Regions from separate parts of the Bacillus sp. LJBS17 genome, predicted to be linked through region 3. Evidence: predicted binding sites of a transcription regulator. Region 3 holds the regulator's gene; each other region holds the start of a gene.
What was found. Region 3 encodes LexA, which represses DNA repair genes until DNA is damaged. Its sites were predicted from a motif close to CGAACATATGTTCG; they were not measured.
Positions count from the first base shown of each region.

Region 1: ruvA (Holliday junction branch migration protein RuvA) is a predicted target of LexA. The motif match lies at 6,118-6,131, and genes of this name have one in related genera.
Region 2: uvrB (excinuclease ABC subunit UvrB) is a predicted target of LexA. The motif match lies at 7,430-7,443, and genes of this name have one in related genera.

Region 1 is NZ_CP079759.1:2,748,343-2,759,073, forward strand. Features, by position in the region: gene spoVB (stage V sporulation protein B) at 1-403, shown strand, start outside; gene KXZ66_RS14270 (DUF421 domain-containing protein) at 407-1,063, opposite strand; gene KXZ66_RS14275 (TIGR04086 family membrane protein) at 1,261-1,650, shown strand; gene yajC (preprotein translocase subunit YajC) at 1,707-1,973, opposite strand; gene tgt (tRNA guanosine(34) transglycosylase Tgt) at 2,010-3,155, opposite strand; gene queA (tRNA preQ1(34) S-adenosylmethionine ribosyltransferase-isomerase QueA) at 3,182-4,210, opposite strand; gene KXZ66_RS14295 (DUF2905 domain-containing protein) at 4,240-4,440, opposite strand; gene ruvB (Holliday junction branch migration DNA helicase RuvB) at 4,433-5,437, opposite strand; gene ruvA (Holliday junction branch migration protein RuvA) at 5,448-6,053, opposite strand; gene bofC (sporulation cell-cell signaling protein BofC) at 6,192-6,704, opposite strand; gene KXZ66_RS14315 (MFS transporter) at 6,752-8,059, opposite strand; gene iolG (inositol 2-dehydrogenase) at 8,130-9,155, opposite strand; gene KXZ66_RS14325 (phosphotransferase) at 9,393-10,040, shown strand; gene KXZ66_RS14330 (hypothetical protein) at 10,086-10,208, opposite strand; gene KXZ66_RS14335 (DUF5412 family protein) at 10,371-10,731, shown strand, end outside.
Region 2 is NZ_CP079759.1:3,567,016-3,577,746, reverse strand. Features, by position in the region: gene ctpB (carboxy-terminal processing protease CtpB) at 1-98, shown strand, start outside; gene swrA (swarming motility protein SwrAA) at 482-835, shown strand; gene minJ (cell division topological determinant MinJ) at 914-2,107, shown strand; gene KXZ66_RS18525 (MFS transporter) at 2,155-3,489, opposite strand; gene KXZ66_RS18520 (TetR/AcrR family transcriptional regulator) at 3,520-4,089, opposite strand; gene KXZ66_RS18515 (PEP/pyruvate-binding domain-containing protein) at 4,165-6,660, opposite strand; gene KXZ66_RS18510 (CsbA family protein) at 7,106-7,336, shown strand; gene uvrB (excinuclease ABC subunit UvrB) at 7,522-9,507, shown strand; gene uvrA (excinuclease ABC subunit UvrA) at 9,515-10,731, shown strand, end outside.
Region 3 is NZ_CP079759.1:2,016,041-2,026,771, forward strand. Features, by position in the region: gene KXZ66_RS10345 (hypothetical protein) at 1-475, shown strand, start outside; gene KXZ66_RS10350 (DUF4166 domain-containing protein) at 480-1,097, shown strand; gene KXZ66_RS10355 (YndJ family protein) at 1,094-2,734, shown strand; gene KXZ66_RS10360 (hypothetical protein) at 2,824-3,138, shown strand; gene pghL (gamma-polyglutamate hydrolase PghL) at 3,362-4,120, shown strand; gene KXZ66_RS10370 (YndM family protein) at 4,147-4,596, opposite strand; gene fosB (metallothiol transferase FosB) at 4,803-5,237, shown strand; partial or broken gene KXZ66_RS22565 (hypothetical protein) at 5,146-5,404, shown strand; gene lexA (transcriptional repressor LexA) at 5,775-6,392, opposite strand; gene yneA (cell division suppressor protein YneA) at 6,542-6,859, shown strand; gene KXZ66_RS10390 (YneB family resolvase-like protein) at 6,878-7,531, shown strand; gene KXZ66_RS10395 (DUF896 domain-containing protein) at 7,595-7,828, shown strand; gene tkt (transketolase) at 7,997-10,000, shown strand; gene sirA (sporulation inhibitor of replication protein SirA) at 10,153-10,599, shown strand; gene KXZ66_RS10410 (YneF family protein) at 10,685-10,731, shown strand, end outside.

The DNA.
Region 1 (10,731 bases), 730 kb from region 3:
AGGAGCTGCGATGATGAACAGCTTAATCGGAGCGCTAGTCAAAACAGGCCTTATTTTTGTCCTTGCCACAAGGCCTTCTCTTGGCATTATGGGCGCGGCATTAGCCATTGTGACAGGCATGGTGCTCGTCACGCTATTGCACGCAGCAACCGTAAGCAAAGTGCTGCCGATCAGCATCAAAATCAAGGAGTATGCGCTCAGCTTCGCTGTTATTGTAATTTGTGGATTTATCAGCTCCACCATCAAACAATATATAAGCTTTGGAGCATCTGAGGCTGTCAATCTAGCCGGATGGATTGCGGTGAGCGCCGCCATTTATATAATCCTCCTGCTCGTTTTCCGTTTAATTAAAAAAGATGAGCTTCGCCGCATTCCCATTATCGGACGTCTAATCGTCCGATAACGGTTACGGGCGGTGCCCATCTTTTTCATCAATAAATAATTCTCCGTCTGTAAACGAGCAAAAAGAAATATCTGAAGGGTTTGTGTATCCGTGTTTTTGCAAACTTTCGAGCAGCCATTTTTTATCTTTACTGATTCTGGACAGGTTTTCTGTTTGAATGAAGCCGTCTATAATGAGCGGCATTTCGAGCTGTCGATGCTCTCCGCTGTTTTCTTTCTTAACAATAGTCAGTTTGCCCGACGGCTCTAAAATAGCAAATGATACGTCAGCTACTCTGTCGATGCTATTTTCTCTGAGCTGAACCATTAAATCATCAAAATTATAACGCTGTGATTTCATGGCGTCTTCGTCAATTTTTCCATATTTGATAATTATGGTCGGCTTACCGTCAAGAAGCTGGCGGACTTTTCGGTTTTTTAAAGAAAAGTATGCCAAAGTCACTTGAATGATCATTAATACAAGCATTGGCAAAATGGTATGAAATAGATGATCGTCTACGTTTTCTATGGCTAAAACGGCAATTTCAGCCATCATGATAAAGACAACGAGATCTAATATACTAAGCTCTCCGATCTCCCGCTTGCCCATGAGACGAAAAATGACCAATATCACAAAATACAATACGACTGTGCGAAACGCAATAGTGAGAAGCTCTTCCATCATGCACCTCCAACTCATTATAGGTTGCAACAAAATGATCAATTTATGTAAGAAAAACCGATTGCATTTCACAAAGCTTTTACGTCTAATTCATGGGATAAGGGAATACATTTTTACAAAGACGAGCCATCAGCATGTCTGACGGCTTTGTGCAAAAAGAACAGAAGCCTTTTAATACAGGCAGAAAGGAGACAATCATGGAGGAGACGAAACAAGTTGGAAAAGGCATTCTTTACGGCTTAATCGCCATATTTGCAGCCATGCTCCTGACAAGTTTGGCGGTTTCACTTTTATTGACCGCAACCTCGCTGGAAGAATCATCATTTAACTGGCTGATCACAGCTATCTCATTTCTCTCTTTATTTATCGGCGGGTTCATTTCAGGCGGGAAAGGCAAGGAAAGAGGCTGGATGATTGGAGCATTGACTGCCTTAAGTTTTTCTCTGATTATCTTATTGTTTCAGTATTTAGGATTCGGAAAGACATTTACAGCAGAACAGCTGATCTTCCATCTGGGATTTTTAGGGGTGTGCATGCTGGGCGGGATTTTCGGCGTGAACATGAGGGGAAACAGGTCTTCCACATAAAAAAGAGCGGGCTCACTTGCCCGCTCTTTTTTGTTTGCTATGTATAGCTCCTGCTGTTATTCAGCAGCAGAAACTTCTCTGATCGCGCGGCGGTCGAACGTAAGACGTGTGTTATCACCAGTCTTAATTACGACTTTGCTTTCGTCGATAGAGTCAACAGTACCGTGCAATCCCCCGATTGTCACTACTGAATCGCCTTTTTTCAGTTCCTCTTGCATTTGGCGTACAGCCTTTTGCTGCTTTTGCTGAGGACGAATCAGCAAGAAGTAAAGGACCGCAAACATTAAAATAATAGGAACCAATGTACCTAAAGTGCCAGTCATCATTTTCACCCCTTTCTGTAAGCCTGTTATGTTTATTTAGAAGCTTTTCGCATTTGGCTTGTTATAGCCGTAACGCTCAAAGAACTCTTCTCTGAAATCACCCAGACGATCCTCGCGAATAGCCTGTCTTACCTGCTCCATTAAGTGTAACAGAAAATGAAGGTTATGGTAAGTTGTTAATCGAAGGCCGAATGTTTCATTACAGCGAATCAAGTGCCTAATGTACGCGCGAGTGTAGTTTTTACATGTATAGCAATCACACTCTTCATCAATCGGACGGAAGTCTCTTTCAAATTTCGCATTTTTCATATTGAGTCGTCCTTCAGCAGTAAACACTGTGCCGTTTCTTGCAATCCGTGTAGGCAGCACACAGTCAAACATATCGACCCCGCGGATCGCTCCGTCGATCAGTGCATCCGGAGAACCTACTCCCATCAGATATCTCGGTTTATCCTTCGGCAAGAGCGGTGTTGTAAATTCGAGTACACGGTTCATGACATCCTTCGGTTCACCTACAGACAATCCGCCTATAGCATATCCCGGAAAATCAAGGGAAATCAAGTCCTTCGCACTTTGTGTCCGCAGATCTTCATATTCTCCGCCTTGTACAATACCAAACAGCCCTTGTTCATCCTGACGATTGTGGGCATTCAGGCAACGTTCCGCCCAACGGCTTGTCCGTTCAACTGACCTCTTCATGTAGTCGTACTCCGCCGGGTATGGCGGGCATTCATCAAACGCCATCATAATATCAGAGCCGAGTGCGTTTTGGATCTCCATCGCTTTTTCCGGAGATAAAAACAGCTTGTCTCCATTTAGATGATTGCGGAAATGGACACCCTCTTCCTCTATATTACGAAACTTGCTTAAAGAAAAGACCTGAAAACCGCCTGAATCTGTTAAAATTGCGCGGTCCCAGTTCATAAATTTATGGAGCCCGCCCGCTTCTTTGACAATGTCTTGGCCCGGACGAAGCCATAGATGATAAGTGTTGCTCAAAATGATACCTGCATCCATTGCTTTCAGCTCTTCAGGCGACATTGTTTTGACTGTCGCCAGTGTGCCGACCGGCATAAAAACCGGCGTTTCGAAGGAGCCGTGAGGCGTATGCACTTTGCCCAGCCGCGCTCCTGTTTGTTTGCATTCTTTTATAAATTCATAGCGTATTGGTTGTTCAGCCACTTTTGATGAGGCCTCCTGTTCTCAAATTATATAATCAGCATCGCGTCTCCGAAGCTGAAGAAACGGTATTCCTCTTCCACTGCATGGTTATAGGCACGCAGAATGTTTTCTCTTCCAGCAAGCGCGCTGACCAGCATAATCAATGACGATTTCGGCAAATGGAAGTTTGTAATCATTCCGTCAATGGCTTTAAATTCATAGCCCGGATAAATAAAAATAGATGTCCAGCCGCTTGATGCTTTAAATTGCCCGTCATGTTCCCCGGCAATCGTCTCAAGCGTGCGTGTCGAGGTCGTGCCGACAGAAATGATCCGACCGCCATTTTCTCTTACTTTGTTTAAGGCTGCAGCCGTTTCTTCTGACATTTGATAAAACTCTGCATGCATATTATGCTCTTCCACTTCATCGGCACTCACAGGGCGAAACGTTCCAAGGCCTACGTGCAGTGTGATGAACTCAATTTGCACGCCTTTGTCTTTCAGCTGCTGTAAGATTTCTTCCGTGAAGTGAAGGCCAGCTGTAGGCGCAGCAGCAGAGCCGATTTCTTTTGAATACACTGTCTGGTAGCGCTCTTTGTCATCAAGCTGTTCTTTGATATATGGAGGGAGCGGCATCTCTCCAAGGGATTCAAGCACCTCGTAGAAAATACCATCATATTGAAATTCCATCTTTCTGCCGCCGTGCTCAAGCTCTTCCGTGCAGATTGCCTTCAATCTTCCGTCTCCAAATGTGACAACAGTTCCTTTTTTCACCCGTTTCGCCGGTTTGGCAAGTGTTTCCCATTTATCACCGGTTTCCTGTTTCAACAAAAGAAGTTCCACTTTCGCGCCGGTATCCTCTTTTGTGCCGAATAACCGCGCAGGCAGTACCCGGGTATTGTTCAGGACTAGACAATCGCCTTCGTTAAAGAAGCTGATAATGTGTTTAAACGAGCTGTCAGTAAGCTCTCCTGTATGTTTATCGAGCACCATCAGCCTTGAAGCATCACGCTGCTCCAACGGTACTTGTGCAATTAAACGTTCTGGTAGTTCAAAATCAAATAAATCGACTTTCATGATGATTTCACCTTTATTCTAGTCTTTTGTTATTTCATTCTGCCAAAAAGATTAAGCAAAATTGATAATACCACACTTATAATAATACAAGTGACAACCGGGAAGAAAAACGTGACATTTCCTTTTTTTACAAAAATATCTCCCGGCATCTTGCCGACAAAATGCAAAACTGCTCCGATAATAAGCAAAACAGCACCAAGAATCATGATGATCTTAGGAAATTCAGTCATATCGGGGAGCCTCCATTTGGAAATGATGATAAACGGCCGGTGTCACGATCCTTCCACGCGGCGTTCTTTGTATAAATCCAATTTGCAGCAGATATGGTTCATATACGTCTTCAATCGTATGCGATTCCTCGCCGATGGTAGCTGAAATCGTATCAAGGCCTACTGGGCCGCCGTTGAATTTTTCGATCATGCCCATCAGCAGCTTATGATCAATATGATCCAAACCGAGACGGTCAACCTGAAGCCGCTCCAGCGCATTCTGAGAAATGTCTTCCGTAATCCTGCTGTCACCCAGCACTTGGGCGAAATCGCGCACCCTTCTCAGCAGGCGGTTCGCCACGCGGGGCGTCCCTCTCGATCTTCTTGCAATTTCAAGAGCCGACGGTTTATCAATCTCAACCTCGAATACATCAGCGGTTCTTGTGACAATATCCGCCAGTTCTTCTTGTGTATAGTACTCAAGGCGAGACATGACGCCGAATCTGTCTCTTAAAGGAGCCGTCAAAAGCCCCACCCTCGTCGTGGCTCCCACCAGCGTAAAAGGCGGAAGGTCGAGCCGAACCGAGCGGGCAGATGGGCCTTTGCCAATCACAATGTCCAGGCAAAAGTCTTCCATTGCAGGATAAAGCACCTCTTCGATCGATCTGTGCAGCCTATGTATTTCATCAATAAATAATACATCTCCCGGTTCCAGCGCCGTTAATATAGCAGCCAAATCACCAGGCCTTTCAATAGCAGGCCCTGATGTCGTCCGCAATTCCACTCCCATTTCATTAGCAACAATCGAAGCAAGCGTTGTTTTTCCGAGTCCGGGCGGCCCGTACAGAAGAACATGATCCAGCGTCTCCTGTCTCATTTTCGCCGCATCTATAAACACGCGCAAATTTTCTTTTACCTTATGCTGCCCGATATACTGTGCCAGATTTTGCGGCCTCAGGCTTTGCTCTATCACTGATTCATGGTTGTCTGCTTCACTTGAGACGAGCCGTTCATCCATGAACATCACCTTACTTTAATAGTTTTTGTAATGCTTTTTTCACATATTGGTCTGTTGTCAGCCCAATTTCTTCTTTAAGGTGAGGAAGCACCTTTTTGATTTCTTTTTCAGCATATCCGAGAACCCTGAGGGCTTCAAGTGCTTCTTCAAGAGCCGTTTCCGCTGTTTGCTTTTCAAGCCTTTCTTCATGATTAAACAGATTTTCAATCATTTCAGGCACAACATCTGCCAGCTTTCCTTTTAAATCTAGAATAATCTGGCGTGCGGTTTTCTTTCCTACTCCAGGAAACTTGACCAAAAAAGCTTCATCTTCATTTTCAATTGCTTGGATGACCGCTCCGGGATCACCCGAGCCCAAGATGGCAAGTGCTCCTTTCGGGCCAATTCCGGTCACGTTTAACAGCTTTGTAAAGAGCGCCTTCTCCTCTCTTGTTGAAAAACCGTAAAGCGAAAAAGCATCCTCTCTGATATGATGGTATGTAAAAATCGTTTCCTGGCTTCTCTCCTTATATATAAACGGATTCGGCGTGAAAATCTGATAGCCGATGCCGCCGTTCTCTATGACAATATATTGGGGAGATACATAATCAATCGTCCCTTTAACAAATTCAATCACGCAAATTCACCTCTTTGACTGTTCTTCATTGTACCATAAAAACAGCCAAAGTCTTATAGAAAAGTTAACATATGTTCGCTTCTCTCTCATTCTTTCACGAAAAAAAAGACATGAATACATGTCTTCAATCAGCGGACGTTACCCGCTGTATGTCTTCATATGTTCGATGACATCCTCAAACTCCGCTTTTGTCCGAAATGGAATGCCTTTCAGCAGATTTTTTTGCATATGGCTTTCCAGCCTTTCTAAATCAATTTGAAAAAAAGACTGAATTGGTTCGGAAGCTGGCTCAGGCCGCCCATGAAAAGTGGAAATCACTCCATTATCCGATACACCGATATACCCGTTGACCTTGCTGAGCGGAGATATATCGTCCATTTGCTTCCGGAAGAGCACATATCCCTTTTTTTGTTCCACAAGCGTCCATCCGGCATAAGCTGCCCAAAAATCATCCATAGAAAACACTTTTTCATGCCTATGCTCAATGCTGACATCGCCGTCCAAATACACCTTTTCAAGCTGCACATGCACCTGCAGCGGCTCATAGTGCTCCACTTCCGCGCCAAGTGCGCGGGAAGGAGCTCCTAATAAAAATACTGCCGCTGAGCAAAGAATGCCCAGCAAAAGATACGCCGTGCTGAATCGTTTCACCCTCTACACCTCTTTGCACACGTTTATGATTAGTTTGACCAAAGAGGCTACTGCTTAACCGTTTTATCAAAATTTGTCTGCACATTTTCCCTGACAAACCGTTCCTCCGTATACACATCTGTGCTTTGCTCAGAAATTGTCAAGAATCGCGTCAGAAAGGCACTGAAAAAATACAATGCCGCAAAGATCCAAATCACGCCGCCTGCACCGAGCGGCCCAATGAAAAGACTCACGATGCCCGGCGCGATAAACGCACATAAACCAGATCCCAAATTCAACACTGACATGGCAGCACCTTTATTATCAGGTGCAAGCGTCGGCAAAAGCGCGCTTAATGGAACGTATCCTGCTAAAGCCGCGCCGTAGCAGCAGGCGATAATCATGAGCACCCAATACTGATGCCCGATCAGCTGAGGCGTGTAATACAGCGCCAGCGTAAAAATACCGCATCCGACACCGCCAAACCACATGACCGTATTGCGCCAGCCAAGTCTATCTCCGACTGCACCGAAAATGATATTAAACACAATATTCACAAAAAACAGCGTCCCCCATATTTGCAGCCATTCCGAAACCGAATACCCGTATCCTGCTAAATAAGTAGGAAGAAAGATGGCAAATCCAAATTGTCCTATCGCATTAATCGTCTTGACCACTCCGCCGATGCCTACCTTTGGGTTTTCAAACATAATCGTAAATGCCTTCGACAGTTCTTTCCATTTCGGCTGATCTTGTTTTTGTATCGGAGTAAATTTATCTTTGTTAAAAAATAAGGCAAGAATTCCGCCTGCCGCCACAAACAGTAAAGCGCTCCAAAGCGTATTGATTTCTCCAAAGGCCGGAACTGCATAGCTGGAATAGAACGGGCCGAGCACGTTAAGGCCGCACGTAAACATAAACCAAAACCAGCCGACGGCTTTGCCGAGAATATTTTGAGAGGTGCTGTATGACACCCATACGAGAAAAGAGTATGCAAACAGCGGATATCCCAAGCCTCTAAGAGCATAGCTGCCCAAAAGAGCCGGATAATACATATGAGGAATCGCCCAGCCGATAAAAGCGGCCGAACCGAGGATAAATGCAAGCAATCCGACAGTCATCGTTTTTCTCGGCCCCCAAGTTTGGACAAACGTTCCTGAAAGCCAAGCTGAGATGGTGACAGCAATGCCGTACATGGTAAATAACGATGCGGATTGCTGCATACTGAGACCATGATCAACGAGAAAAGGAGACAGCCAGCCTTGTTCGAGGCCGTCTCCAACCATAAAGATGACAACGCCAATATAACCCCAAACCATGTGAGAAGGAATTCCGATTTTGTTCAAAACATTTCCTTTAGCATGTACTGTATTCATTTTCTCCACCGCCTACTTAAAGTATCAATGGAGTATATACCCAAGCTTGCTGAATTGTAATCCTGTTAGATTAAAAAGCGATTTTTTCAGTGTGCTCAATGCTGACAGGCATGCCAAAAGCAAGCGATTGCTGTGCTGCTCTGGCGATCCTTCCGGCCTGTAAACCGTCATTGCCGGTGCAGGGAGTCTCCTGGTTTGTGCCGATCGCTTCTGCAAAACGGAGAATCTCCTCCTCATATGCATCCTTATAGCGTTCAAGGAAAAAGAAATGCGGTTTATCCTTCATCACAAAATCAGCTGTTGACACCTCAACCGTTGTCGGCCTGCTATTGTCAGCCGCTGCAGAGCCTTTCGTCCCGAAAACCTCAACCCGCTGGTCATATCCGTACACAGCTTGGCGGCTGTTATCAATCACAGCCATGGCACCGTTTTCAAAAGTCAGTGTAATAACAGCTGTATCAATATCACCCAGCTCCGCAAAAGAAGGATTCACCAAAGCCGCCCCTTTGGCATACACTTCCGTCACTTCGCTTCCCATAATATATCTGGCCATATCAAAATCATGGATCGACATATCCATAAACAATCCGCCTGACGTACGGACATAATCTATATTCGGGGGTTCTGGGTCCCGGGACGTGATTCTTAATAAATGAGGTGTACCGATTTCACCATTTTCAACAATCGTTTTGATTTTCTTAAAATGAGGATCAAAGCGGCGGTTAAATCCGACTTGAAGTGTTACCCCGTGTTTCCGGACAGCCGCAAGCGCTTCACTCGTTTCGTCCAGAGAGAAACTAACGGGCTTCTCACAAAATATATGCTTTTTCGCCTCGGCTGCTTCTTTGATCATCTGTGCATGTACGGCTGTAGGAGAGCAAATAAAAATAGCATCAATATCAGGATCATGTAATAAATCACGATAATCAGAGGTTATGTATTCAATCTGATGACTGTCGGCCCAGCTTTTTATACGGCTTGCCTGAATGTCAGAGACTGCTTTTATTTTCATGTGAGGAATCCGGCTTATATTTTGAACATGAAGTTTGCCGATGCGGCCTGCACCGATAATCCCTGTCACAATCTGTTTTGTCATAGCTTCTTCCCCCTTGATCATTCACGAAAGCGCTTTATTTAAAATTAATACTATCCCATTTGTAAGCGCTTTTCAAGAATGGAAATTAAACGTTCTATGTCACTTTTATCACAATTCATGCTTATAAGTAGCCTTCTTCTTCAAGACCAGATACACTAGAATTAGGCTCTTTTTCCTGAACAGTTTATGATTTTCCTATAAACAACTGCATAAAATAGAGCAAAGAAGGTGAATGAAATGCTGACAAAAGCAGAGGCACTGGCCCATTCCGTCATATACCGCAAGAACAGCAGATTTGATAAAGTCAAAGAGAAATCCGAGGAATTAACACTAATCGGCAAGGGAAGAAGCGCCTATGTGTTTGCCTTAACAGAAGGCGGTCGAAAAATGGCGCTGAAAGTATTTTTTCCGGAATATCGAGCGACAGCAGTCAAAGAAGCAGCGATCTATGAAAAATTAGCCGGGTCCGCATTCTATCCTGACATTTACGAAACTGGCGATTCATTTATTCTCATGGAATATATTAAAGGTGAAACCTTTTATAACTGTCTGAAGAAAGGCATTGCAATCAGTGATGACATGATTCAGCAGGTTGAAGAAGCGCTTTCTGACGCCCGGGCAGCCGGACTGAACCCGTCAGATATTCATTTGCGAAATCTGATATTGACAGAAACCGGGGCGGTGCGGGTGATTGATGTTGCGAGATTTGAGCAGACAAAAACATGCACGCAGTGGGACGACTTAAAATCCGCATATCATGCACTCTACAAAAAACCGATATTCCCCAAAAAGATTCCGGGTTTTTGGCTGGAGATCATCGCATTTTTATATAAGAAAGATTGGTTTCAAAAGCATTTCGCACAGCGGAAAAGAAAATATTCTTAAATCAAAAAGGCAGCCGCACAAGCGGCTGCCTTTATCATGTATTTTTTACTTTCTGACGGCAGAAATCAGTTTCATTTGTTCAGGCGACAGCTTAATTCGATAGCCTCTCACAGTTAAGTAGACCGCTTCTGGGTCCTTCTCGCCGGAATGACAATACGTTTTTTCCATTTCTGTCTCCCCTCACCCTTTATTGGCTTTATTTCATCTTATCATTGCTTTATTAAGGTAATTTTAAAGAAATGTAAAGATCATATGAATCCGATATATAGTAAAATGAGAGAAAAAAAGGGAGAGAGTCACATTAAGACACGCAGCAACATCCCGCTTATTATGTTTGCCCTGCTGGTCTTCTTCGGCGGCGCCATTTATTGGATGTTATTTTCACTAAAAAACGTTCCGAAAGGGAATCTCGTCCAATCTGTTGAATCGCCGGACGGCAGCTATACGTTAAACACTTATGTATCCGAAAACACCTTGAGCTTAGATGCAGCCAGAGGTGAACTTGTAAATGAAAAAACACTTGTCAAGAGAACAATCTACTGGAATTACCCGGACAGCCGCCCAGCAGTGACGTGGATCAATTACAATACAGTGAAAATCGGCAATCAGACTTTACATCTCGATACTGATGAAACGTATGATTGGCGAAAAGATGATCATTGGATACGTGAAGAACCGCCGCAGGCGTCAG
Region 2 (10,731 bases), 1.6 Mb from region 3:
CTGCAGAGACATTAAACCGGCAGATAGAAAAGAAAAAATCAGATGAAAAAAATGATTTGCAGCTTCAAACAGCATTGAAATCATTATTTGTCAATTAAAGGAGATGGTATTCCATCTCCTGTTTCTTTGTGCTTAAAGAGATTATGGATCATAAGTCACATAAAAAATGAGTTTTTGACAAGAAATTAAAAAAATTTTCACAAATAAACATTTATAAAGGACTGTTATTACCCGATATCAATATATGAGAGAGACTTTCTAACGAGTTAATATGCATTTAAAATGAAACTTTTGCAAGTTGCCTAGTCTTTGTTTACTTCATACAATATAAGAAGGTTCTAAAAAGAACAGTAATCAGGTTAATGGCAGCTGAACGACAGGTATTTAAAGAGTAACGTTAGCGAGAATGCTTGTTAGCACTCCAGTACTGCTGCTTATACTGGCCCGTGCTTATCTGTATAAAGAAAATGGGGGTTCACAATTGAAGAGGGCAAGTATTGTGCGTGAAAAAAAATATTATGAATTAGTGGAACAATTAAAAGACAGAACACAAGACGTAACATTTTCAGCTACAAAAGCACTAAGTCTTCTTATGCTGTTCAGCAGATATTTGGTCAATTACACCAATGTCGAATCAGTAAATGACATTAATGAGGAATGCGCCAAACATTATTTTAACTACTTAATGAAAAATCATAAGCGATTAGGAATTAATCTGACAGATATAAAAAGGTCGATGCATCTAATCAGCGGGTTATTGGATGTGGATGTAAACCACTATTTAAAGGATTTTTCACTATCGAATGTCACGCTGTGGATGACGCAAGAGAGATAAACTCTCCTGAGGATATCCAAGCCATTTAATATTTGATAGAATATAAGTAACATGTTTGGCTTGAGGCGGTGAGAGATAGTGTCTGTTCAATGGGGAATTGAACTGTTAAAAAGCGCGGGCCTGTTCTTCTTACACCCGCTTTTCTGGTTTTTTATCATCATAACCCTGGCTTTCGGCTATGTAAGAATCAAACGGGAACGAAAAACCTTTCATACAAGAATAGCAGATATTTATGATGATCTGAAATTTACATATACAAAGGGACTGATTCCAGGTCTTCTTTTGTCAGTTATTTTAGGTGGACTCGGAATATCGATTCCTCTCGGTTTACTTGCGATTATTGCCGTTATCACTGCAGCGGCAGCGTTCACTCTTCGCGCAAACTGGATGTCTGCTGCATATATCGTCAGTGTGAGTATGCTGATAGGTTTTGGACTGCAAATATATCAGGCGGAGCCCTTTCTGGAGAGATTTCCGCAAGGATTTGCAGTTGTTTGGCCGGCTGTAGCTGTGTTTCTAGGTTTGCTGATTATCACTGAAGGAGCGGTTGCTTATCGTTCTGCGCATGTGAGAACATCACCGGCACTTGTCGTAAGCAGCCGCGGTTTGCCGATCGGACAGCAGCTGGCAAACCGGGTTTGGCTTTTGCCGCTGTTCCTTCTCGTGCCCGGTAATGGTTTAGAATCGCACCTTAGCTGGTGGCCCGTGTTTACTGTTCCCGGCGGCTCATTCCATTTTCTATGGATTCCTTACTTTGTCGGATTTGGACAAAGGGTACAGGGATCGCTGCCTGAAACGAGTATAAGGATCACAGCGAAACGCGTTTGTATTCTCGGTCTTGCCGTCGCAGTTCTCGGTGCAGCGAGCTTACTGTGGACGCCGCTTGCGGGGGCAGCGGTCTGTACTGCTTTGTTAGGGCGCATTTTTCTGTCCATAAAGCAAAGAGTGAATGATAACGCGGCTCCGTTTTATTTCTCGAAAAGGGATCAGGGCTTAATGGTGCTTGGGATTATCCCCAATACGCCGGCTGAGGACCTGGAATTGAAAATCGGGGAAATCATAACGAAAGTCAATGGCATACCGGTTAAGAATGTTTCTGATTTCTATGAAGCGCTTCAGCATAACCGTGCATATGTAAAGCTTGAAATTATCGGTTTGAATGGAGAAATCCGTTTTGACCAGCGAGCTTCTTATGAAGGAGAACATCATGAATTGGGCATCCTCTTCGTAAAGGATGACCGTGAAGACGAAGCAGCCGCTTCTGGATCATAAAAGGCAGCCCGGCACCGCAGGAAGATGCGATGCCGGGCTGTTTTGCGTTACGCTGAGTTTTTTTCTATCCGTGCCGTTTCATCAGATTTGATGCCCAATGAAACAAAAACGCCGATGATGGCTACAGCAAAGAGAATCATAAATAGGGTGTGATATCCCGAAATCAGGCCAATTAAGGCTGATGAAATGATGCTTCCGAAATAACGGAAGGTCGAGAAAATCCCGGATGCCACTCCTGACATACCGGGGTCTACTGTGGCAAGGGATGAAACCTGCATGCTGGTCAGACCGACTCCGGAAGCGAGCCCGCCAAGGATAAGAGAGAGCATGAGGAACAAGACAGAATGCGAGCTGCTTAACAGCAGAAATAATAGATTCGCACCAGCCATCATGGCAAATGAAAGAAAAATAATTTTTTTTGCTCCCCATTTGTGATGGAGCTGCGCGCCCACCCAGTTGCTGGCTGACATGAAGATCGAAAATACAGAAAGCGCCATCCCGCTGTTAGACGTATTAAGCCCAAATTGGTTCGTCATAAATAACGGCATAATCAATAAGACGGCATACATCATCAAATTGCTTAACAAGACTGATAGATTCGCATTTGTAAAGGTTGAGCTTTTAAACAGTGCAAAGTCAATGATAGGGTGCTTGGTACGTTTTTCTCTTCTGAAAAAAAGCGGAACAAAAAGAAGTATCAATACACTGTATACCGCATATCCCCATGGAGCCTCATTTTTCGTCAGCAGGATAATGGAAACGATGCTGCCTGCAAGCAAGAGAGAGCCGATGATATCCAGCGGCGCGTCAGATTTATTTTCTTTATATTGAGGAAACATCGTTAATGCCGTAAATAAAGCAATAGCGAGGAACGGGATGTTGACCCAAAAAATCGAATGCCAGCTGAAGCTGTCAATCAGTATAGAGCCGATAAAAGGCCCGAGTGCTGCACCAAGTCCCGCACCCAGTCCGAAAAATCCAAACACTTTCGGTAGGCGTTTTTCGGAAACAACATGCCGGATAATGGCAATGCTGTTTGGCGTAAGCAATGCCCCGCCGACAGCCTGCAATGCCCGAAAGACAATTAACAGGAGCAGACTCGGTGAAAGGGCGCAGCCTAGAGATGCGATTAGAAAAAGGCCGACTCCCCATAAGTACATTGTTTTATTGCCGTACATGTCACCGAGCTTTCCTGCAATCGGCTGTGTGACTGCCATCACGATTAAATAAACGGTAACCACCCAAGTGATGCTTGCGATGGACTCGTTATACGTATGGGAAATAGATGAGAGCGCGACCGCGATCATCGTTGAATTAATGGGAGCCAGAATGGCCCCCAATAATAGCGAGACGATCAGCGCCCATTCTTTTCTTGAGCTCATTGGGATCCTCCTTTTTATTATGCCAAGGAGTTAATCAGCAGAAATTCCTTTGACAAATAGAGCTGTGCTGTGCTCCAGCATTTTTTCCTGGGGCATTGATATGACCCGGTCTCCTAAGTGGAGACGGTGAATGAAATAACCGAAGATAATCGACATGAACACGTCGGCATTCTCCGCTTCATTTCCTGTCTGAATAACCCCTTTCTCACCCATCGTTTTGAGATAATCAACCAATAGCTGTTTCATAGATTGGGGATATTCAGTGACGTGGTTAATGACATCCTGAAACATGGCCGGTTCACGAAAGCTGATTTTAATGATATCTTTTCTATGTTCGAGCTCCTCCAAGAGACAGATTCCGATATGAAGCAGGTCTTTGTACAAATCCCCTTCTGTTTGTTCCAAAATGCTGCCTCTGTTTGAAGAATGCTGAGAAAGCAAAGCCTCAACCAGTCCTTGTTTGTTTTTAAAGTTCCTGAAAATCGTCGCTTCACTTACATTTGCTTTTTCTGCAATTTCTTTTGTAGTTGTTGCGCGATATCCTTTTTTGACGAGCAGCTGCATGGCAGCGTCAAGGATTCTCTTGTTTGTCGGTCTCAATACGTTTCACCTCACGAGTATACTGGCAGGACAAGTATACACCCGCCCCGCTTGTATAAGAAAGAGGGGGACGCATCAGGACCGGCTGACAACTGTGATTTTGCCGCTGCTTCCGTCAACAGTGATGATGTCACCGTCTCGCAGTCTTTCGGTTGCCGTGCGTGTGCCGAGAACGGCTGGAATGCCGTATTCACGGGCAATAATCGCAGCGTGAGACAAAATGCCGCCTGTGTCTGTAATAATCGCTTTGGCGTCTTGAAACAGGCTGGTCCATAGCGGTGTGGTCATCTTGCAAACGAGTACGTCCCCAGGCGCGAATTGAGAAAATTCATTGGCGTCCCGAATGATTTTCACCGGACCTGTCGCAATGCCGCTTGATGCCGCAATGCCAAAAATATGATTCTCTGTGTTTTTTTCATCCTCTATCACAGCGCCGACAATTTCTTCAGCTGCTTTGAGCTGTTCTTTTGTCGGGGTGCCGAGGTAGGCAGGGGCTTGGGCCAGCTCATACTCATGAAAAATCTGTCTGCGTTTTTCAGCCTTTTCTTGCAGGGATACAGGGTGAAGAAGCGCTTGTTCCACTTCGTCGTCATATAAAAACCAAAGGTCCTCACGATCTTGAATGACACCGTTTTCCGCCAGCAATTCACCTATCTTCAGCAGAAAGATTCTCGCCTTGGCATCCAGCATGGCGTCAATATAAAAGTGGTGATCATCTTTTATATTTGCAGAGTTCAGTGTCCATTGATAATAGCGGTCAAATTTGGTGCGCAAACCGGGATCTTCTATGTTTTCCAAGAATTCATTGTATAATTTCTCTCGTTTTTCTTTCGTTTTCTGAAATTCATTGTCAAAATGATAGCCATTACGGACATAATTTTGAATATTAGCCAGAGCGAAATACGGATTTTCCACCCAGATTTGTTCAATCAGATCATGACTTTTAACAGATCTCCATCCGTATTCTTGCAAGAATTCATGGACGTTCTTCAGGAAGTGTCTCCCCTCATCTGTTTGTTCTAATTTCTCCTGGAGCTGTTCAGGCTTGTTGTTTTCAAAAATGGTCAGAAGGTTCGGGTTCTCCTGAACTTCCACAGAAAATAGCCATAAGCAACGGTCCGTTTCCAGTGATTTGTTCATTTTTCCTGTCAGCATCTCGTAAAAATGAGCGTTTTCGGACTCTCCTTGAATGTCCTGATACATCGCTTGCAGTTTGTTTGTTAAAAGGATTTGCGGGAAAACGATATTGAAGTGCTCTTCATAAGCCGTGAGATAAAAGGCCTTTAGTTTTTGAAAAGCATCCAGTGCGCTTTCTGCGGTATGCTCAGTTTGTGCGAGCTGGTCCAGTGTCCGGTAAAAAGGGAGGTATGTGTGATTGATGATGTCATACATATGCTCCGATAAAATCGGGAAAAGCTCTTTGCCGCAGTCTTCAGAAGGAGGCTGCTGTCCACCTTGGTTTTTGGAATAAATATGTCCGCGATAAAGTTTTACTTCATCAACAACTACACCAATCGGAAACTTTTGCATGCTCTTCTTCAAGCCATATTCCAATGCCGGCACGATGAAGGATGAAAATAACGGACTCACCGGACCTTCAATATTAGACTCCATGTTAAGCCAGAAATCATTCATATCAGTGTCGGTAATCATGAAGCTGCGTTTTTCTTCTGCCGCCTTTTTGTCCTGATCAATGGTTGTAATCGGGCGAGCTTGCAGAAGGTATATTTGATGATCAGCAATTCCAAATTCTATATCGACAGGATATCCGTACAGGTCTTCGGTTTTTTTTGTGATTTCAGCCAATTCAATCACTTGTTCATCTGTAAGGCAAAAACGGCTGCGCATGTCTTCACTGGTTTCTTTTTCAGCAATTCCTTCTGCCGCAGACTCCATGTAGATTTCCTTTGCACCTATTTCTTTCTGAATCTCAAACGAAGATTTATTAACAATGAACGTGTCTGGGGTAACACTTCCTGAAACAACAGCTTCACCCAACCCGTAGCTGGCGCTGATTAAAAGCTCTCTATCATCATGGGTAACAGGGTTGCGGCTGAAGATAACACCTGACATTTCTGAATCGATCAGCCCCTGAACGACTATTCCCATTAACGGCTCTGCGATTTGATTGTTCATTTTTTTCTTATAGCTGCTGACCCGCCCAGAAAAAAATGAGGCCCAGCATTCTTTCACTTTAGCCAGAAACTCTTCCTCTGTTTTGATATTTAAGTAGGTTTCATATTGACCCGCGAATGAGGCGCCTTCTAAATCTTCCGAAGCAGACGAAGAACGCACGGCTACGGATCGATATGATTCTCTAAGCTTATAAAAGGAACTAGTCAGCTCATCTTTCAGCTCATCCGAAAATGTTCCAGAAATGATCCCGCTTTCGACGTTTTCACTAGTCTCTTGAAGCTGGTTGTCCTCCATAAAACGTGCGAGCGCATTCGTTTGAATAATAAACCCGTCCGGAACAGGAAGACCGTGTTTGGTCAATTTAATCAAATTCATTCCTTTTGCTCCAGCCAGCTGGCTGGACTCTTCTGCCTGGCGAAATAAAACAGAATACATATTTGAAACCCCTCTTTTCTTCATTCATTTTGTTTTTCTCTCTAGTCTTTTTATTGCGGAGCCTGTGTTTAAAAAATGATAGTAAACACTATCATTCAATTGTAGGTTTTCAGGAAAATGCTGTCAAACGCAGAAAGTCCTAAATAAAATGAATAGTTAAGTTGGTTATATTATCCTGAAAAATGCGGCCGTACTGGTACTGTATGCCTATTTTCTTTTATTCTCGGAATCTGGCGGCGGACTTGATGATGTAATAAAAAAAGTGCCGCTGATTAGAACAGCGGCACCATGGAATAAGTTTTGACCGGCACCAAAATGCAAATATGGTGATTGATTTTGGCTGAAAAGGGGTATGGTGTAGGAGAGGGAGCGAATGCACGATTGTCCGATTCTTCATTTTTTACTATAATCAGATCAGATGAAGAATCCCTGAGGAGGGTTTTTGTTGATTACAAAAGCCGTTTTTGCATTGTTTTTCCCTTTTATGCTTGTTGTTCTATTTACTAGAGTCACCTTTAATCATTATGTGGCGATCGCTTTAACAGCTGCATTGCTGTTTGCCTCTTATTTAAAAGGCTATACAGAAACGTATTTTATTGTAGGATTGGATGTTGTGTCTCTTGTGGCTGGCGGACTGTACATGGCCAAAAAAGCTGCAGAGAAAAAAGAAGAATAAATCGGACATAATGAATATAAAGACTGAATACCTGCTTTTACGATTTAAAAGCAGGTTTTTTATACACAAAAACAGCTGGAAATAAAAAACCACCGAACTTTAGTTCGTATTTTTAGTGATTTTGCTTTCCATTGTGTTACTATATCTATAGGAAGATTTCGTTAAAGAAACGGAGGCTTATTTTTGTGAAAGATCGCTTTGAGTTAGTCTCGAAATATCAGCCCCAGGGAGATCAGCCGAAAGCCATTGAAAAGCTTGTGAAAGGAATTCAGGAGGGCAAGAAGCATCAGACTCTGCTGGGTGCGACAGGAACTGGGAAAACATTTACGGTGTCTAATTTGATTAAAGAAGTCAATAAGCCGACTCTCGTGATTGCCCATAACAAAACCCTTGCTGGACAGCTTTACAGTGAGTTCAAGGAATTTTTTCCGAACAATGCTGTCGAGTATTTTGTCAGCTACTATGATTATTATCAGCCGGAGGCGTATGTGCCTCAAACGGATACATTTATAGAGAAAGACGCTAGTATTAATGATGAAATTGATAAACTGAGACACTCCGCCACATCAGCTTTGTTTGAGCGCAGAGATGTCATTATTATTGCGAGTGTATCTTGTATATACGGCCTCGGTTCGCCTGAGGAATACCGGGAAATGGTCGTGTCACTGCGGACTGAAATGGAAATTGAGCGTAACGAGCTGCTCAGAAAACTTGTAGACATCCAATATGCCCGCAACGATATCGACTTTCAGCGCGGTACATTTCGTGTGCGCGGGGATGTAGTGGAAATCTTTCCGGCATCCCGTGATGAGCATTGTATCAGAGTTGAATTTTTCGGTGACGAAATCGAACGGATTCGGGAAGTGGATGCGCTGACAGGAGAAATTCTCGGCGACCGAGATCATGTTGCGATTTTCCCGGCATCCCACTTCGTAACGCGGGCCGAGAAAATGGAGAAGGCGATTCAAAATATCGAGAAGGAGCTTGAGGAGCAGCTGAAGGTCATGCACGAAAACGGAAAGCTCCTTGAAGCGCAGCGTTTAGAGCAGCGGACAAGATATGATCTTGAAATGATGCGTGAAATGGGTTTCTGCTCCGGCATCGAGAACTATTCAAGACATTTGACTCTGCGGCCTCCAGGTTCAACGCCGTATACGCTTCTTGATTATTTCCCAGACGATTTTATGATCGTGGTGGATGAGTCGCATGTGACAATTCCCCAGGTGCGCGGCATGTTTAACGGAGACCAGGCGCGGAAACAGGTGCTCGTGGATCACGGCTTCCGGCTTCCATCAGCGCTTGATAACCGTCCGCTTCGTTTTGAGGAATTTGAAAAGCATATGCACAATATCGTGTATGTATCAGCAACACCAGGGCCGTACGAGATTGAACATACAGATGAAATGGTCGAACAGATCATTCGTCCGACGGGGCTTCTTGACCCGCTTATTGACGTCCGTCCAATCGAAGGTCAGATTGACGACTTGATCGGCGAAATTCAAGCAAGAATCGAGCGAAATGAACGGGTGCTTGTGACAACTTTGACGAAGAAGATGTCAGAGGATCTGACCGATTATTTAAAGGAAATCGGCATTAAAGTAAACTATCTGCATTCTGAAATCAAGACGCTTGAACGGATTGAAATTATCCGCGACCTGCGCCTTGGCAAGTACGATGTGCTTGTCGGCATCAACCTGCTGAGGGAAGGTTTGGACATTCCCGAAGTATCCCTTGTTGCGATTTTGGATGCGGATAAGGAAGGTTTCCTTCGTTCGGAGCGGTCGCTGATCCAGACCATCGGACGGGCAGCGAGAAATGCGGAAGGCCGCGTCATTATGTACGCCGATAAAATAACGAAGTCTATGGAAATTGCGATTAATGAAACAAAACGCCGCCGCGAGCAGCAGGAGCGGTTTAATGAAGAGCACGGCATTACGCCGAAAACGATAAATAAAGAAATTCGCGATGTCATTCGTGCCACAGTAGCAGCTGAGGATAAAGCGGAATACAAAACAAAAGCCGCGCCGAAGCTGTCGAAAATGACGAAGAAAGAACGCCAGAAAGTCGTTGAACAGATGGAGCATGAAATGAAGGAAGCCGCCAAGGCGCTTGACTTTGAGAGAGCCGCGGAGCTTCGCGATTTACTTTTAGAGCTAAAAGCGGAAGGATGATGAACAAATGGCTATGGATCGGATAGAGGTGAAGGGAGCCAGGGCGCATAACCTGAAAAATATAGATGTAACGATTCCGAGAGATCAGCTTGTCGTTGTCACGGGTTTGTCCGGATCAGGTAAATCCTCCCTTGCCTTTGACACGATATATGCTGAAGGACAGAGACGGTATGTCGAGTCGCTGTCTGCTTATGCCCGCCAGTTTTTAGGGCAAATGGATAAGCCTGATGTGGATGCAATTGAGGGGCTCTCTCCCGCCATCAGCATTGATCAGAAAACAACAAGCCGTAATCCGAGGTCTACTGTCGGTACGGTAACTGAGATTTATGATTATCTGCGTCTTTTATATGCGAGAGTAGGGAAGCCTCATTGTCCGGAGCACGGAATTGAGATTACATCCCAGACCATCGAGCAAATGGTGGACAGAATTCTGGAATACCCGGAACGGACGAAGCTTCAGGTGCTGGCGCCGATTGTCTCGGGCCGAAAAGGCGCTCATGTCAAAGTGCTTGAACAGATTAGAAAACAAGGCTATGTCAGAGTCAGAATTGACGGCGAGATGGCTGAGCTTTCCGACGATATCGAATTAGAAAAGAACAAGAAGCATTCCATTGAGGTAGTCATTGACCGGATTGTCGTGAAAGAAGGCGTGGCAGCCCGGCTGTCTGATTCATTGGAAACGGCGCTCCGTTTAGGTGAAGGACGGGTTATGATCGATGTCATCGGTGAGGAAGAGATGATGTTCAGCGAGCATCATGCCTGTCCGCACTGCGGATTTTCAATTGGTGAGCTTGAGCCGCGTCTGTTTTCGTTTAACAGTCCGTTCGGGGCGTGTCCGACGTGTGACGGTCTCGGAATGAAGCTTGAAGTGGATGCCGATCTTGTCATTCCCAATCAAGATTTGTCATTGAAGGAGAATGCGGTCGCCCCTTGGACACCGATCAGCTCACAATATTATCCTCAGCTGCTTGAGGCAGTCTGCACCCACTACGGGATTGATATGGATGTGCCGGTCAAAGATTTGCCGAAGCATCAACTGGATAAAGTGCTGTACGGCAGCGGAGATGACCTGATTTATTTCCGATATGAAAATGATTTTGGACAAATCCGCGAAGGTGAAATTCAATTTGAAGGCGTATTGCGCAACATTGAAAGACGCTATAAGGAGACAGGCTCCGATTTCATACGTGAGCAAATGGAGCAGTATATGTCTCAGAAGTCTTG
Region 3 (10,731 bases):
GAAAATGACGTTTTTAACACAGTACCAATACAAAACAGCCTACGGACTGCCGGGAAGATGGATCGATCGTTTATTATTTCGACCGCTGCTTGGCTGGGCGACTGCCTGGAGCTTTGATGCATTAAGGCTTTGGGTAGAGCAAAATAAACATCCGAAGCGCTTTATTCGATCCGCTATCATCTATGTGTTCATGTGTCTGTTTTTCAGCCTGTTTTGGTTCTATCAAGGCTTTGCAGGTGTTGAGACAAGCATATTGGCAGGAACAGCGGAGATAGGCTTAGCTATTTTGTGGCTGATTTCTTTAAAAAGAAAATGGATCATTCATGGTGTCCAGGCTTGTATTTTTGCTGGGTTTGCTTGTCTAGGTTCCGAAATATTCATGTGGGTTCTATTGAGTGTGTTTTCCGCTGCAAGCGGCGCTCTTAGCCTGCAGCTCCCCAGTGCCAGGCGCACAAAACGAAAGAGAAAGAAGTGACATTGTGAGTTCGATTTATGAAAAATCAATTATTAACTATCATTTGCTGCATCCCAAGCTGCAGAAACGGTACCAATTAGACGGGTCTCATACATTCAGCGGGACGGGAACGATGTCAGAAATAAGCGGAGGCTCTTTTCTGGTTAGAATGCTGTTAAAGCTAGGTGTTTTTTTCAGATGCTTCTTTTCAGAAAGAGGCAAAGACATTCCATTTACAATACAAAATAGAACTTGTCTTTTGAAATCACAACATACAGGGATAGAATGGAATCGTACATTTTTCTTTAAAGGCAAAAAACGTTTCTTTGACGCGATAATGATATATGACGAGAAAGAAAATAGAATACTTGATTTCTTCGGCAAACCTCATCTGCTGTTGTCTGTTTTGACGTTCGAGGCATCTCTTGACGGCTCTCTTACAATCACATCGGGAAAGCAATGGCTATTGATATTTGGAAAAAGAATCCCGTTGCCGAAATGGCTGACCGGTACATCCGTAGTTTGCGAAACGTTTGATGAAAAAAAGAATTGTTTCACCATTGAAGTGCATGTGCAAAATACAATTCTTGGCACTCTTTTCTTTTATAAAGGAACGTTTCAGGAGGAAGAGAGAGAATCATGAAACGAAATGGCATAGTCAGTGCGCTTTGTTTTATAGGATTTCTTGCAGCGGAAGCACCGGATATTTCAGTGGCAGAGGCACTCGTTTTGTTATCCATTCTATTTTTCGTGCCTGGAATTTTCCCTTTTGTTTTTCGTCAATCGCCGGTTCGTGCTGCTCAGTTTATGGAATATGGGCTAATCCAGTGCTATCCGGTAGCCGCATTCTTTGCGGTGCTGGCTCTAGTGACGGAGGTTGGAGGTTTCGCGCTAATCTGGTGGATGTACACAGTTTTTATTGCATTGTATGCGATCCTCCGCCTTTGGGAAACAAAGATACATAGAATCGAAGAGACATCAGTTTTGTTCGGTCTTATTTATTTGGCGGGAGGAGGATTTTGGTTTTTTGCTTATGCTGCCCATTTGCAGATCATGCAATTTGGCCCTCTCATCATTTTGCTGACTGCTGTCCACTTTCACTATTCTGCTTTTCTGTTCCCGATCTTCAACGGCTTACTCGGCAGAACCATTAGAAAACATCGGATGTTGTATAGTTGGATAACATGGGTGATATTGCTTTCGCCCCTTCTTATCGCACTGGGCATCACATATTCAAAAACACTTGATGTCATTGCGGTTAGCATTTATATGGCGGCGATTTATTTTCATGCATTTTTGGTGTTCACGGCAGCTTTTCGCACCAAGACGGCGACATTTCTTATTCGGGTTTCTTCCGCTGTTTTAATGATAACGATTGCTTTCTCGATGATTTATTCATTTGGTGTATTTCGGCAAGAAGTTACATTGACCATCAATCAGATGATTTGGATTCACGGTTTTGTCAACGCGTTTGGTGTTATCTTGCCCGCTCTCATAGGGTGGAGAATAGAGGATTCGAAGTCTTTTGATGCAGACAGTGTAAAGACATTCAGCCGTATCTACGGAAAAAGAAAGATTGGAGAAGAATTTTTAGCTAGAGTTCAAGCTGAAAATAACGCTCGGTACAGCGGACTTGTGGATGATATGGGCAGCCTGCGTTCAAAAGATTTTTCACCAGAAAAACTGGCGCCGCTCATTCTTTCGTTTTATGAACAAACCATCGAATACAATATTAAAGCAAAAGTAACATGGAGCACGTGGTTTCGGCCGCTTGCAATTGTTTACGAATGGTTCAACAGAAGAATCGGCCAAATACATCTTTCGACGAACCCTGACTGGTATAGGATGTACAGCAAGATAAAAGGTGTTCATTCGAAAAAAGACGGAAGGGAAAGAGTACGTGCCTGGATTAGAACAAATGAAAAAAACGAAACCATTTTTACCGCTCTTTATTCAGTGTATCGTTCAAATGGAGAGGGGTATATGAATATTTCTTTACCGCTTCCATTCAGCAGCATGACAGGTATTTTAAAGCCATATCATCATCAGGAGAAGCTGGTTTTAACAAGCAGGCGGAGAAAAAGCAGAGCGGGGGATGAGGGGATTTATCTGCAAACAATAGCGGGAACTTGTCCGCTTCCTTTATCTGAAACCTTTCTGATAGAAGCTGCACATGACAACAAATTAACCGCTGTTCATCATATGTGGCTGTTTGGAATAAAATTTCTAACTGTTCATTACAGCATTACACATATTAACCAGCCTATTGAAAGAACCTAACACAAAGAAGAAGCTTCGTCTGCCAGTTGTAATAGGTGAACTGTTTTAAAAAAATTCTGCGCCGCATCAAGACAGGAAAGGAAGGGTTTATGGTGTTTTATATCAGTTTATTTCTGATTCTTTGGCTGGCTGCGGGGTTTGCAGTGGGAATGAAACAAGTGTATGTCGATCAGCTGTTTGATAAAGCTGTGATCGAAAGGCTGGAAAAAGAAGCGAATGATCATGGACACGCTGACCGGATGATCAAACAGCGCGCCCTTTATATTGCAGCAGTGACATTAAGCGGGTTTATTTCTGTTTATTATGAAATGAAAACAATCCCGCAAAGGCGAAACATAAGAAAAATTGAAAAAAACATCATGAAATTAAATCAAGTAAAAAAACGAAGAATGAAGAGAAAATAAAAATGCACAGGCCAAAGGGCAGGTGCATTTTTGTTTTGTATGGAAATGGGGGAGGTGGTGCCAGCTTACTTTTAATAAATTCAAAAATGAGAAGAACAGCGCCCGGGCTAATGGTATATAATATTGTGAATTTAACAAAAATTTAACAAGGAGGACAAGAGAATTCGTGCTAAAGCCTCAAAGAGACCTACATCCTGTTGATTTGGACTTAGAGGCGGAGTAGATGAAACCGGCCAAAGTATCCCTGCTCCGCCGTTTGCTCCATTCCTTGAAGCATGTTGATTGTAACATAGCCAAACGTTTTCCATCAACTATTAAAATTGTAAAATTATTGTTTATTTTTATGGTATTTGCTCCGATTTCTTCAATTTATGCTGAAGATGTATATCAGAATTTTGAGGAATTAAAAAACAATGAAGATCCTTCTGATTACGACATTGTTACGAAAGAAACCGGAAGCCCTGTTCTTGTTTTAGCTATTCACGGAGGAGGTATTGAAGGCGGGACAAGTGAAGTAGCGAGAGAGCTCAGCAAAGAGTACTCGATGTATTTATTTGAAGGCTTAAAATCGGCAGGAAACTCAGTCCTGCACATTACGAGCACGCACTTTGATGAACCTCGGGCCCTTAAAATGACGGGAAATCATGAATATGTCATTTCATTACACGGGTACGCAGAAGAAGATCAGCAGATCGAAGTCGGCGGTACAGATCGCGTAAGAGCGGCAGATTTAGTTGAGAAATTGCAGCATGCCGGTTTTCCTGCTGTATTGCTCAATCCGGACCATCCACATGCGGGCGTTAGTCCGAATAACATTGCAAATAAATCAAAAACAGGTTTAAGTATCCAGATAGAAATGAGCACAGGGTTTCGAAAGTCTTTGTTCGGCATCTTTTCTTTAAAAAGCAGAGCTGTTACTCAAAATGAGAGGTTTTATGAGTTTACAGAAGTGATGTTCCGTTTTCTCAAAAATAGCTACTGAAAAATAGGAGGCGATAAGACAGCCTCCTATTCCTTATGCTTCTCATTCGTTTCGGGAAACAGCTCGTCCGCGGCTTCCGTTTGATACTGTAAGGTGTTATCTCTCGCTGACAGTTCATTTCGGAAATTTTCATCAAGCACATTTTTCAGTAAATACCGATGAAAAAAGTATTCAAAAACAGTAAGACAGGCAGCGGAAAGGAGAGCTGCTCCAAATGGTGAGAAATCGTTTCTTGTTTGGGTTAAAACAAATACCCAAAGAATAACGAATGAAAGGCCAAAGTCAGCCAATGAAGCTGTAATATTGTTTGTTCTGGGTAAGACGAGCATGTCACCAGAAAGATAGGACACAAAACCTAAGAAAAGTGCAATAAACATCACACTTAAGAAGGATGCGTGATAGACTCTGTCCAAAATCACATATAAAAGGGCGAGAGTGAAAGCAATCTTTGAAGCAAGCGCAATGATATGTTTCATTTGACCACCTAATTTGTTATTTTTTGAAGAAAATTCTTGGGCGTAAACAAATGATAAATAATGCAATTCAAAACCATTCATAATGGTCATGTTACTATTTTAAACAGTCCGTTTTTGTTTACACTGGTATTTTTTTCAGCAGTATGAATCTTTTTATGAAAAAAGTCGTATATGTGGATGATCAGCTTTCAAGGGGGGAATGATTTGTGGAGATAAAAGGAATCAATCACTTGTTATTTTCAGTTACGCATTTGGATACATCGATTGATTTTTATCAAAAAGTGTTTGATGCAAAGCTTTTGGTAAAGGGAAGAACAACTGCATATTTTGACATGAACGGCATCTGGCTAGCGCTTAATGAAGAACCAGACATCCAGAGAAATGACATTAAGCTTTCTTATACCCATATTGCTTTTACAATTGAAGATCATGAATTTGAGGAGGTATCAGCTAAATTAAAAAGACTTCATGTCAATATTCTGCCTGGCAGAGAACGAGATGAACGCGATCGAAAATCAATTTATTTTACCGACCCTGACGGCCACAAATTTGAATTTCATACCGGAACACTTCAAGACAGGCTTCGATATTACAAACAAGAAAAAACCCATATGCACTTTTATGATGAAACGGCCTTTTGATATCACACACCATATTTCATATAAGGTTAAATTTAAAGAAGGGTGTTGGTGGAGACTTTATGTTTGGGGAAGGTTTCTACCCGATTAGTTCAACGATGCCATATCTTTTGAACTGCACAAGTGATTCGGTGAAGGAGAATTTGAAATACATATTACATTTTATATGAAGAAAGCGAGCTGTTTTAACAGAGTGTTGAACTACCTAAACTATGTACTAAATTTTCAGTTATATCAATTGCCTCGCCCTTTAATAAATATAAAACCGCATCCTTCCACGACCTAAAAATGAAACGTTTTTAAGAAGATAGCGTCTAATATTCTAAACGTTCATATTTTGAATAAAAGTTTCCTGAGGGAAAGAAAATTTCTTGACTTCAACAATTGTTTGGTGGATAATTATGGTGTAAACATGATGTTCTTTTTCCTCCTATTCAGGCTCGCACCCAAAAGTCAGGGCGAGCCTGCTTTTTTTGAACAACAAACCCCCTCTCCGTAAAGGAAAAGGGGGTTATTTCATGCATCTGATAGATCAATAGATTAATGGACGGTTCTGAACACGCCAATCACTTTCCCTAGAATGCTGACATTCTGCAAAATGATAGGTTCCATCGTTGGGTTCTCAGGCTGCAAGCGAATGTGTGTATCCTCTTTATAGAATCGTTTTACAGTTGCTTCATCATCTTCTGTCATCGCAACTACAATTTCCCCATTGTTCGCTGTGTTTTGCTGTTTAACGATGACATAGTCCTTATCGAGAATACCAGCATCTATCATACTGTCTCCCATAATCTCCAGCATAAATACATGCTCGTCTGGAGGAACCATGCGGTCAGGGAGCGGAAAATATTCTTCAATATTTTCTACTGCTGTAATAGGAGATCCCGCCGTGACTTTCCCGATGACCGGTACATTAACGACCTGGCTTTGCGGAATGTCTACTTCTTCATCAAGAATTTCTATTGCTCTTGGTTTTGTCGGATCCCGTCTGATCAGCCCTTTTGTTTCCAAGCGGGCCAAATGGCCGTGGACAGTAGAGCTGGACGCAAGCCCGACAGCCTCTCCGATCTCTCTCACGGAAGGCGGATATCCTTTTGATTTAACCTCTGCTTTAATAAAACGGAGGATATCAAGTTGCCTTTTTGATAGCTTCGTCATTTTTCGCACCTCAAAACGTCGATTTTAAGAAGATTATAGCATGATTTTCCTTACAGTACAAACATAGGTTCGAAAAAACAATTGACAGAAACGTTTGTTCGTATATACTGAAATTATAAAAATGCGAACAAACATTCCTGTTGGAGGTTATGATCATGAGTAAAGAATCTATTATTTTTGTCGGTCTGTTCACAGTGATTTTGAGCGCGGTTATCCTTATGCTGTCATATACAAGCAGCGGCCAAGAGCTTAATCAGTATGTTAAAATAGAAGTCCAGCAAGGCGACACACTCTGGTCAATTGCTGATCAGGTAGCCGATACAAAAAAGATAAACAAAAATGATTTTATTGAATGGGTAGCTGATAAAAATCAACTTCAAACCTCTGATATCCAGCCGGGTGATGAGTTAGTGATCCCATTGAAAAAGAAGCATCAGGATGCATATGAATTAGCAACTGTAAGATAGAGAGGAAAGAGAGATAAAATGAAAGCACTCATTTATGCCCGTGTAAGCACAAATAAAGAACAGCAGGAAACGTCATTAAAGCGGCAGGAGGAGGAGCTTACGGCCATTGCAGCGGAGAACGGCATGGAAGTGGTCAAAGTGATTTCAGAAAAAGCCAGCGGATATGAAATGGATCGGGATGGTGTATTTGAGCTGCTTGATGTGATTAAGAACGCTGGAATTGATGTCATTTTGGTTCAGGATGAGACTAGGCTCGGACGGGGAAACGCAAAAATCGCACTGCTTCATTGTATTTATAGAGAAGGTGTGAAAGTCTATACAACGGCTCATAGAGGTGAACTGGAGTTATCGGAGGCTGACTCAATGGTCTTGGAAATCGTCAGCATTGTGGAAGAGTATCAGCGAAAGATTCACAACATGAAAATCAGACGGGGAATGAAACGTGCAGTAAAAAACGGTTTTAAACCGCAAAAAAACTTAAAAAACCAACATGGGAACAGTGGAAAAGAAAAAATAGAGGTGCCAATCTCAGAGATCGTCCGCCTGAGAGCGAATAAACTGACGTTTGCTGAAATCGCGGCTACCCTAAGAGGGTTTGGCTATGATGTCTCTAAAGCAACCGTTCACCGGCGTTTTCAGGAATACATAGAGAATGAAGAGACAGCAGAGTGAATCAGTTGTAAAACTTTTTTTGATCTAGTACTATATAGACAAAATGCAATAAAGGAGTTTAACATGATTTCAAACGCGAAAATTGCCAGAATTAATGAACTTGCTGCCAAAGCTAAAGCTGGCGTTATTACAGAAGAAGAAAAAGCCGAACAGCAAAAGCTCCGTCAAGAGTACTTGAAAGGTTTTCGTTCTTCTATGAAGAACACGTTAAAAAGTGTGAAAATCATTGACCCAGAAGGCAATGATGTTACACCAGAAAAGCTAAAAAGAGAACAAAGAAATAACAAACTTCACTAATATAAGAGGAATACGGCAATATCGTATTCCTCTTTTGCATATACTATAATCAAAACTCTTATGTGACAAAATTCAACAAGTTTCTCTCAAATTTAAGCTGAAACAGTTGAGAAAAAGTCGTCAGACATTTATGATGTAAGGGTACAACACATAAGGAAGGGGATTTTTATGGATACAATTGAAAAGAAATCAGTTGCTACCATTCGCACACTGTCAATAGACGCTATTGAAAAAGCAAATTCTGGTCACCCAGGGATGCCGATGGGAGCCGCTCCAATGGCATACACGCTGTGGACAAAATTTATGAACGTAAGTCCGGCAAACCCTGGCTGGTTTAACCGTGACCGTTTTGTTTTATCTGCTGGACACGGGTCAGCACTATTATACAGCATGCTTCATTTAAGCGGGTTTGATCTTAGTATTGAAGATCTTAAGGGATTCCGCCAGTGGGGCAGCAAAACACCAGGACATCCGGAATTCGGACATACTGCCGGTGTTGATGCTACAACAGGTCCGCTTGGCCAAGGAATTGCCATGGCAGTCGGTATGGCAATTGCTGAACGCCATTTAGCGGAAACATACAACCGCGATTCATTTAACGTAGTCGATCATTATACATACAGTATTTGCGGTGATGGTGATTTAATGGAAGGTATTTCTTCTGAAGCCGCTTCACTCGCAGGCCATCTTCAGCTTGGCCGTCTGATCGTACTATACGATTCTAATGACATCTCTCTTGATGGAGACCTCGACCGTTCATTCTCTGAAAACGTGAAACAGCGTTTTGAAGCAATGAATTGGGAAGTTCTTTATGTTGAGGATGGAAACAATATTGAAGAATTAACAGCGGCTATCGAAAAAGCACGCCAAAATGAAAAGAAACCTACATTAATTGAAGTGAAAACGACAATCGGATTCGGTTCACCTAACCGTGCCGGTACATCCGGTGTTCACGGTGCGCCGCTTGGTAAAGAGGAAAGCAAATTAACAAAAGAAGCTTATGCGTGGACATATGAAGAAGACTTCTACGTTCCGTCAGAAGTTTATGAGCATTTCGCTGCAGCTGTTAAAGAATCAGGTGAGAAAAAAGAACAAGAATGGAATGCTCAATTCGCTAAATATAAAGAAGTTTATCCTGAACTTGCTGAACAGCTTGAACTGGCAATCAAAGGAGAGCTTCCGAAGGACTGGGATCAAGAGGTTCCTGTGTATGAAAAAGGAAGCAGCCTGGCATCCCGTGCATCTTCCGGTGAAGTTCTCAACGGACTTGCGAAAAAAATTCCTTTCTTTGTCGGAGGTTCTGCTGACCTAGCGGGATCGAACAAAACGACTATTAAAAATGCCGGTGATTTTACAGCGGTTGATTACTCAGGCAAAAACTTCTGGTTTGGTGTACGTGAATTTGCGATGGGTGCAGCCTTAAACGGTATGGCGCTTCATGGCGGTCTTCGTGTATTCGGCGGAACTTTCTTTGTCTTCTCTGATTACCTGCGTCCTGCGATTCGTCTTGCAGCGTTAATGGGCCTTCCTGTGACATATGTCTTCACACATGACAGTATTGCGGTTGGTGAAGACGGTCCGACGCACGAGCCTGTTGAACAGCTTGCTTCACTCCGTGCAATGCCTAACCTTTCTTTGATCCGTCCAGCAGACGGCAATGAGACAGCAGCAGCATGGAAGCTTGCAGTGCAAAGCACTGACCACCCAACAGCGCTAGTGCTTACACGTCAAAACCTTCCTACCATCGATCAAACATCTGAAGAAGCATTGGCAGGAGTAGAAAAAGGTGCATATGTCGTTTCTAAATCTAAAAACGAAACACCTGACGCTCTTCTCATCGCTTCCGGATCAGAGGTAGGTCTTGCAATTGAAGCGCAGGCTGAATTGGCAAAAGAAAATATCGATGTTTCTGTTGTCAGCATGCCTTCAATGGACCGTTTTGAGAAACAATCTGATGAATACAAAAACGAAGTCCTTCCTGCAGATGTGAAAAAACGTCTTGCAATTGAAATGGGCTCATCATTTGGATGGGGCAAATACACGGGGCTTGAAGGTGACGTTCTCGGCATAGACCGATTCGGTGCATCTGCTCCTGGTGAAACCATCATTAACGAATACGGCTTCTCAGTTCCGAACGTAGTGAATCGAGTTAAGGCATTAATCAATAAGTAAGCTTTTGAAAGAGGATGAGTCAAATCATCCTCTTTTTCTTGTTTATCCGACAAAAATAGTATTGGCTGTTTAACAGTAATAGACAATTCTTTCTTTTCTTTTTTTGTATAATAGAGAGCAAATGAAATGCTGCTGGAAAAGGGGATGAAAAGATGGAACGTCACTACTATACGTACCTGATCAAAGAGGAATTTGCCAATCACTATTTCGGCCGGGAATCGGTTATGTTTGAGCTGTTTCAAGACTATCATTGGACAAGCCTTGAAAAGCAGCAGTATGAAATGACAGAGAAACAGATTCAATATATTACACAACCAATCCCGATTTTACATATGCATCAGCGGTTAAAAATGAATTTAAACAAGACGGATTACAGGCAGCTGGATTATATTTATAGAATAGCTTTGCCGAAAGCAAAAGGCCACGCGACGTTTATGATGAAGGAGCACATGATAGAAATTGTGGCTTCGGGAGATTACGAGGCAGAAACGATATTCTTTGAAGTGTTAAGAAAAGTAAGCCCTTGCTTTTTAGCAATGGATTTCAATTCGAAGCGTTACGGATGGCTAAATCCAGTGAAAGAAAGAAATTTTGTCTAAAACCGAAGAAAAAGAGATGTAAATGTTGTATAATAGCTTTTGGTTTAGTACACTTTAAACTAGACAACATGAAGGAGGAAATAAAATGACTTTATGGGTTGGCATCCTAGTGGGCGTTGTTGCATTGCTCAT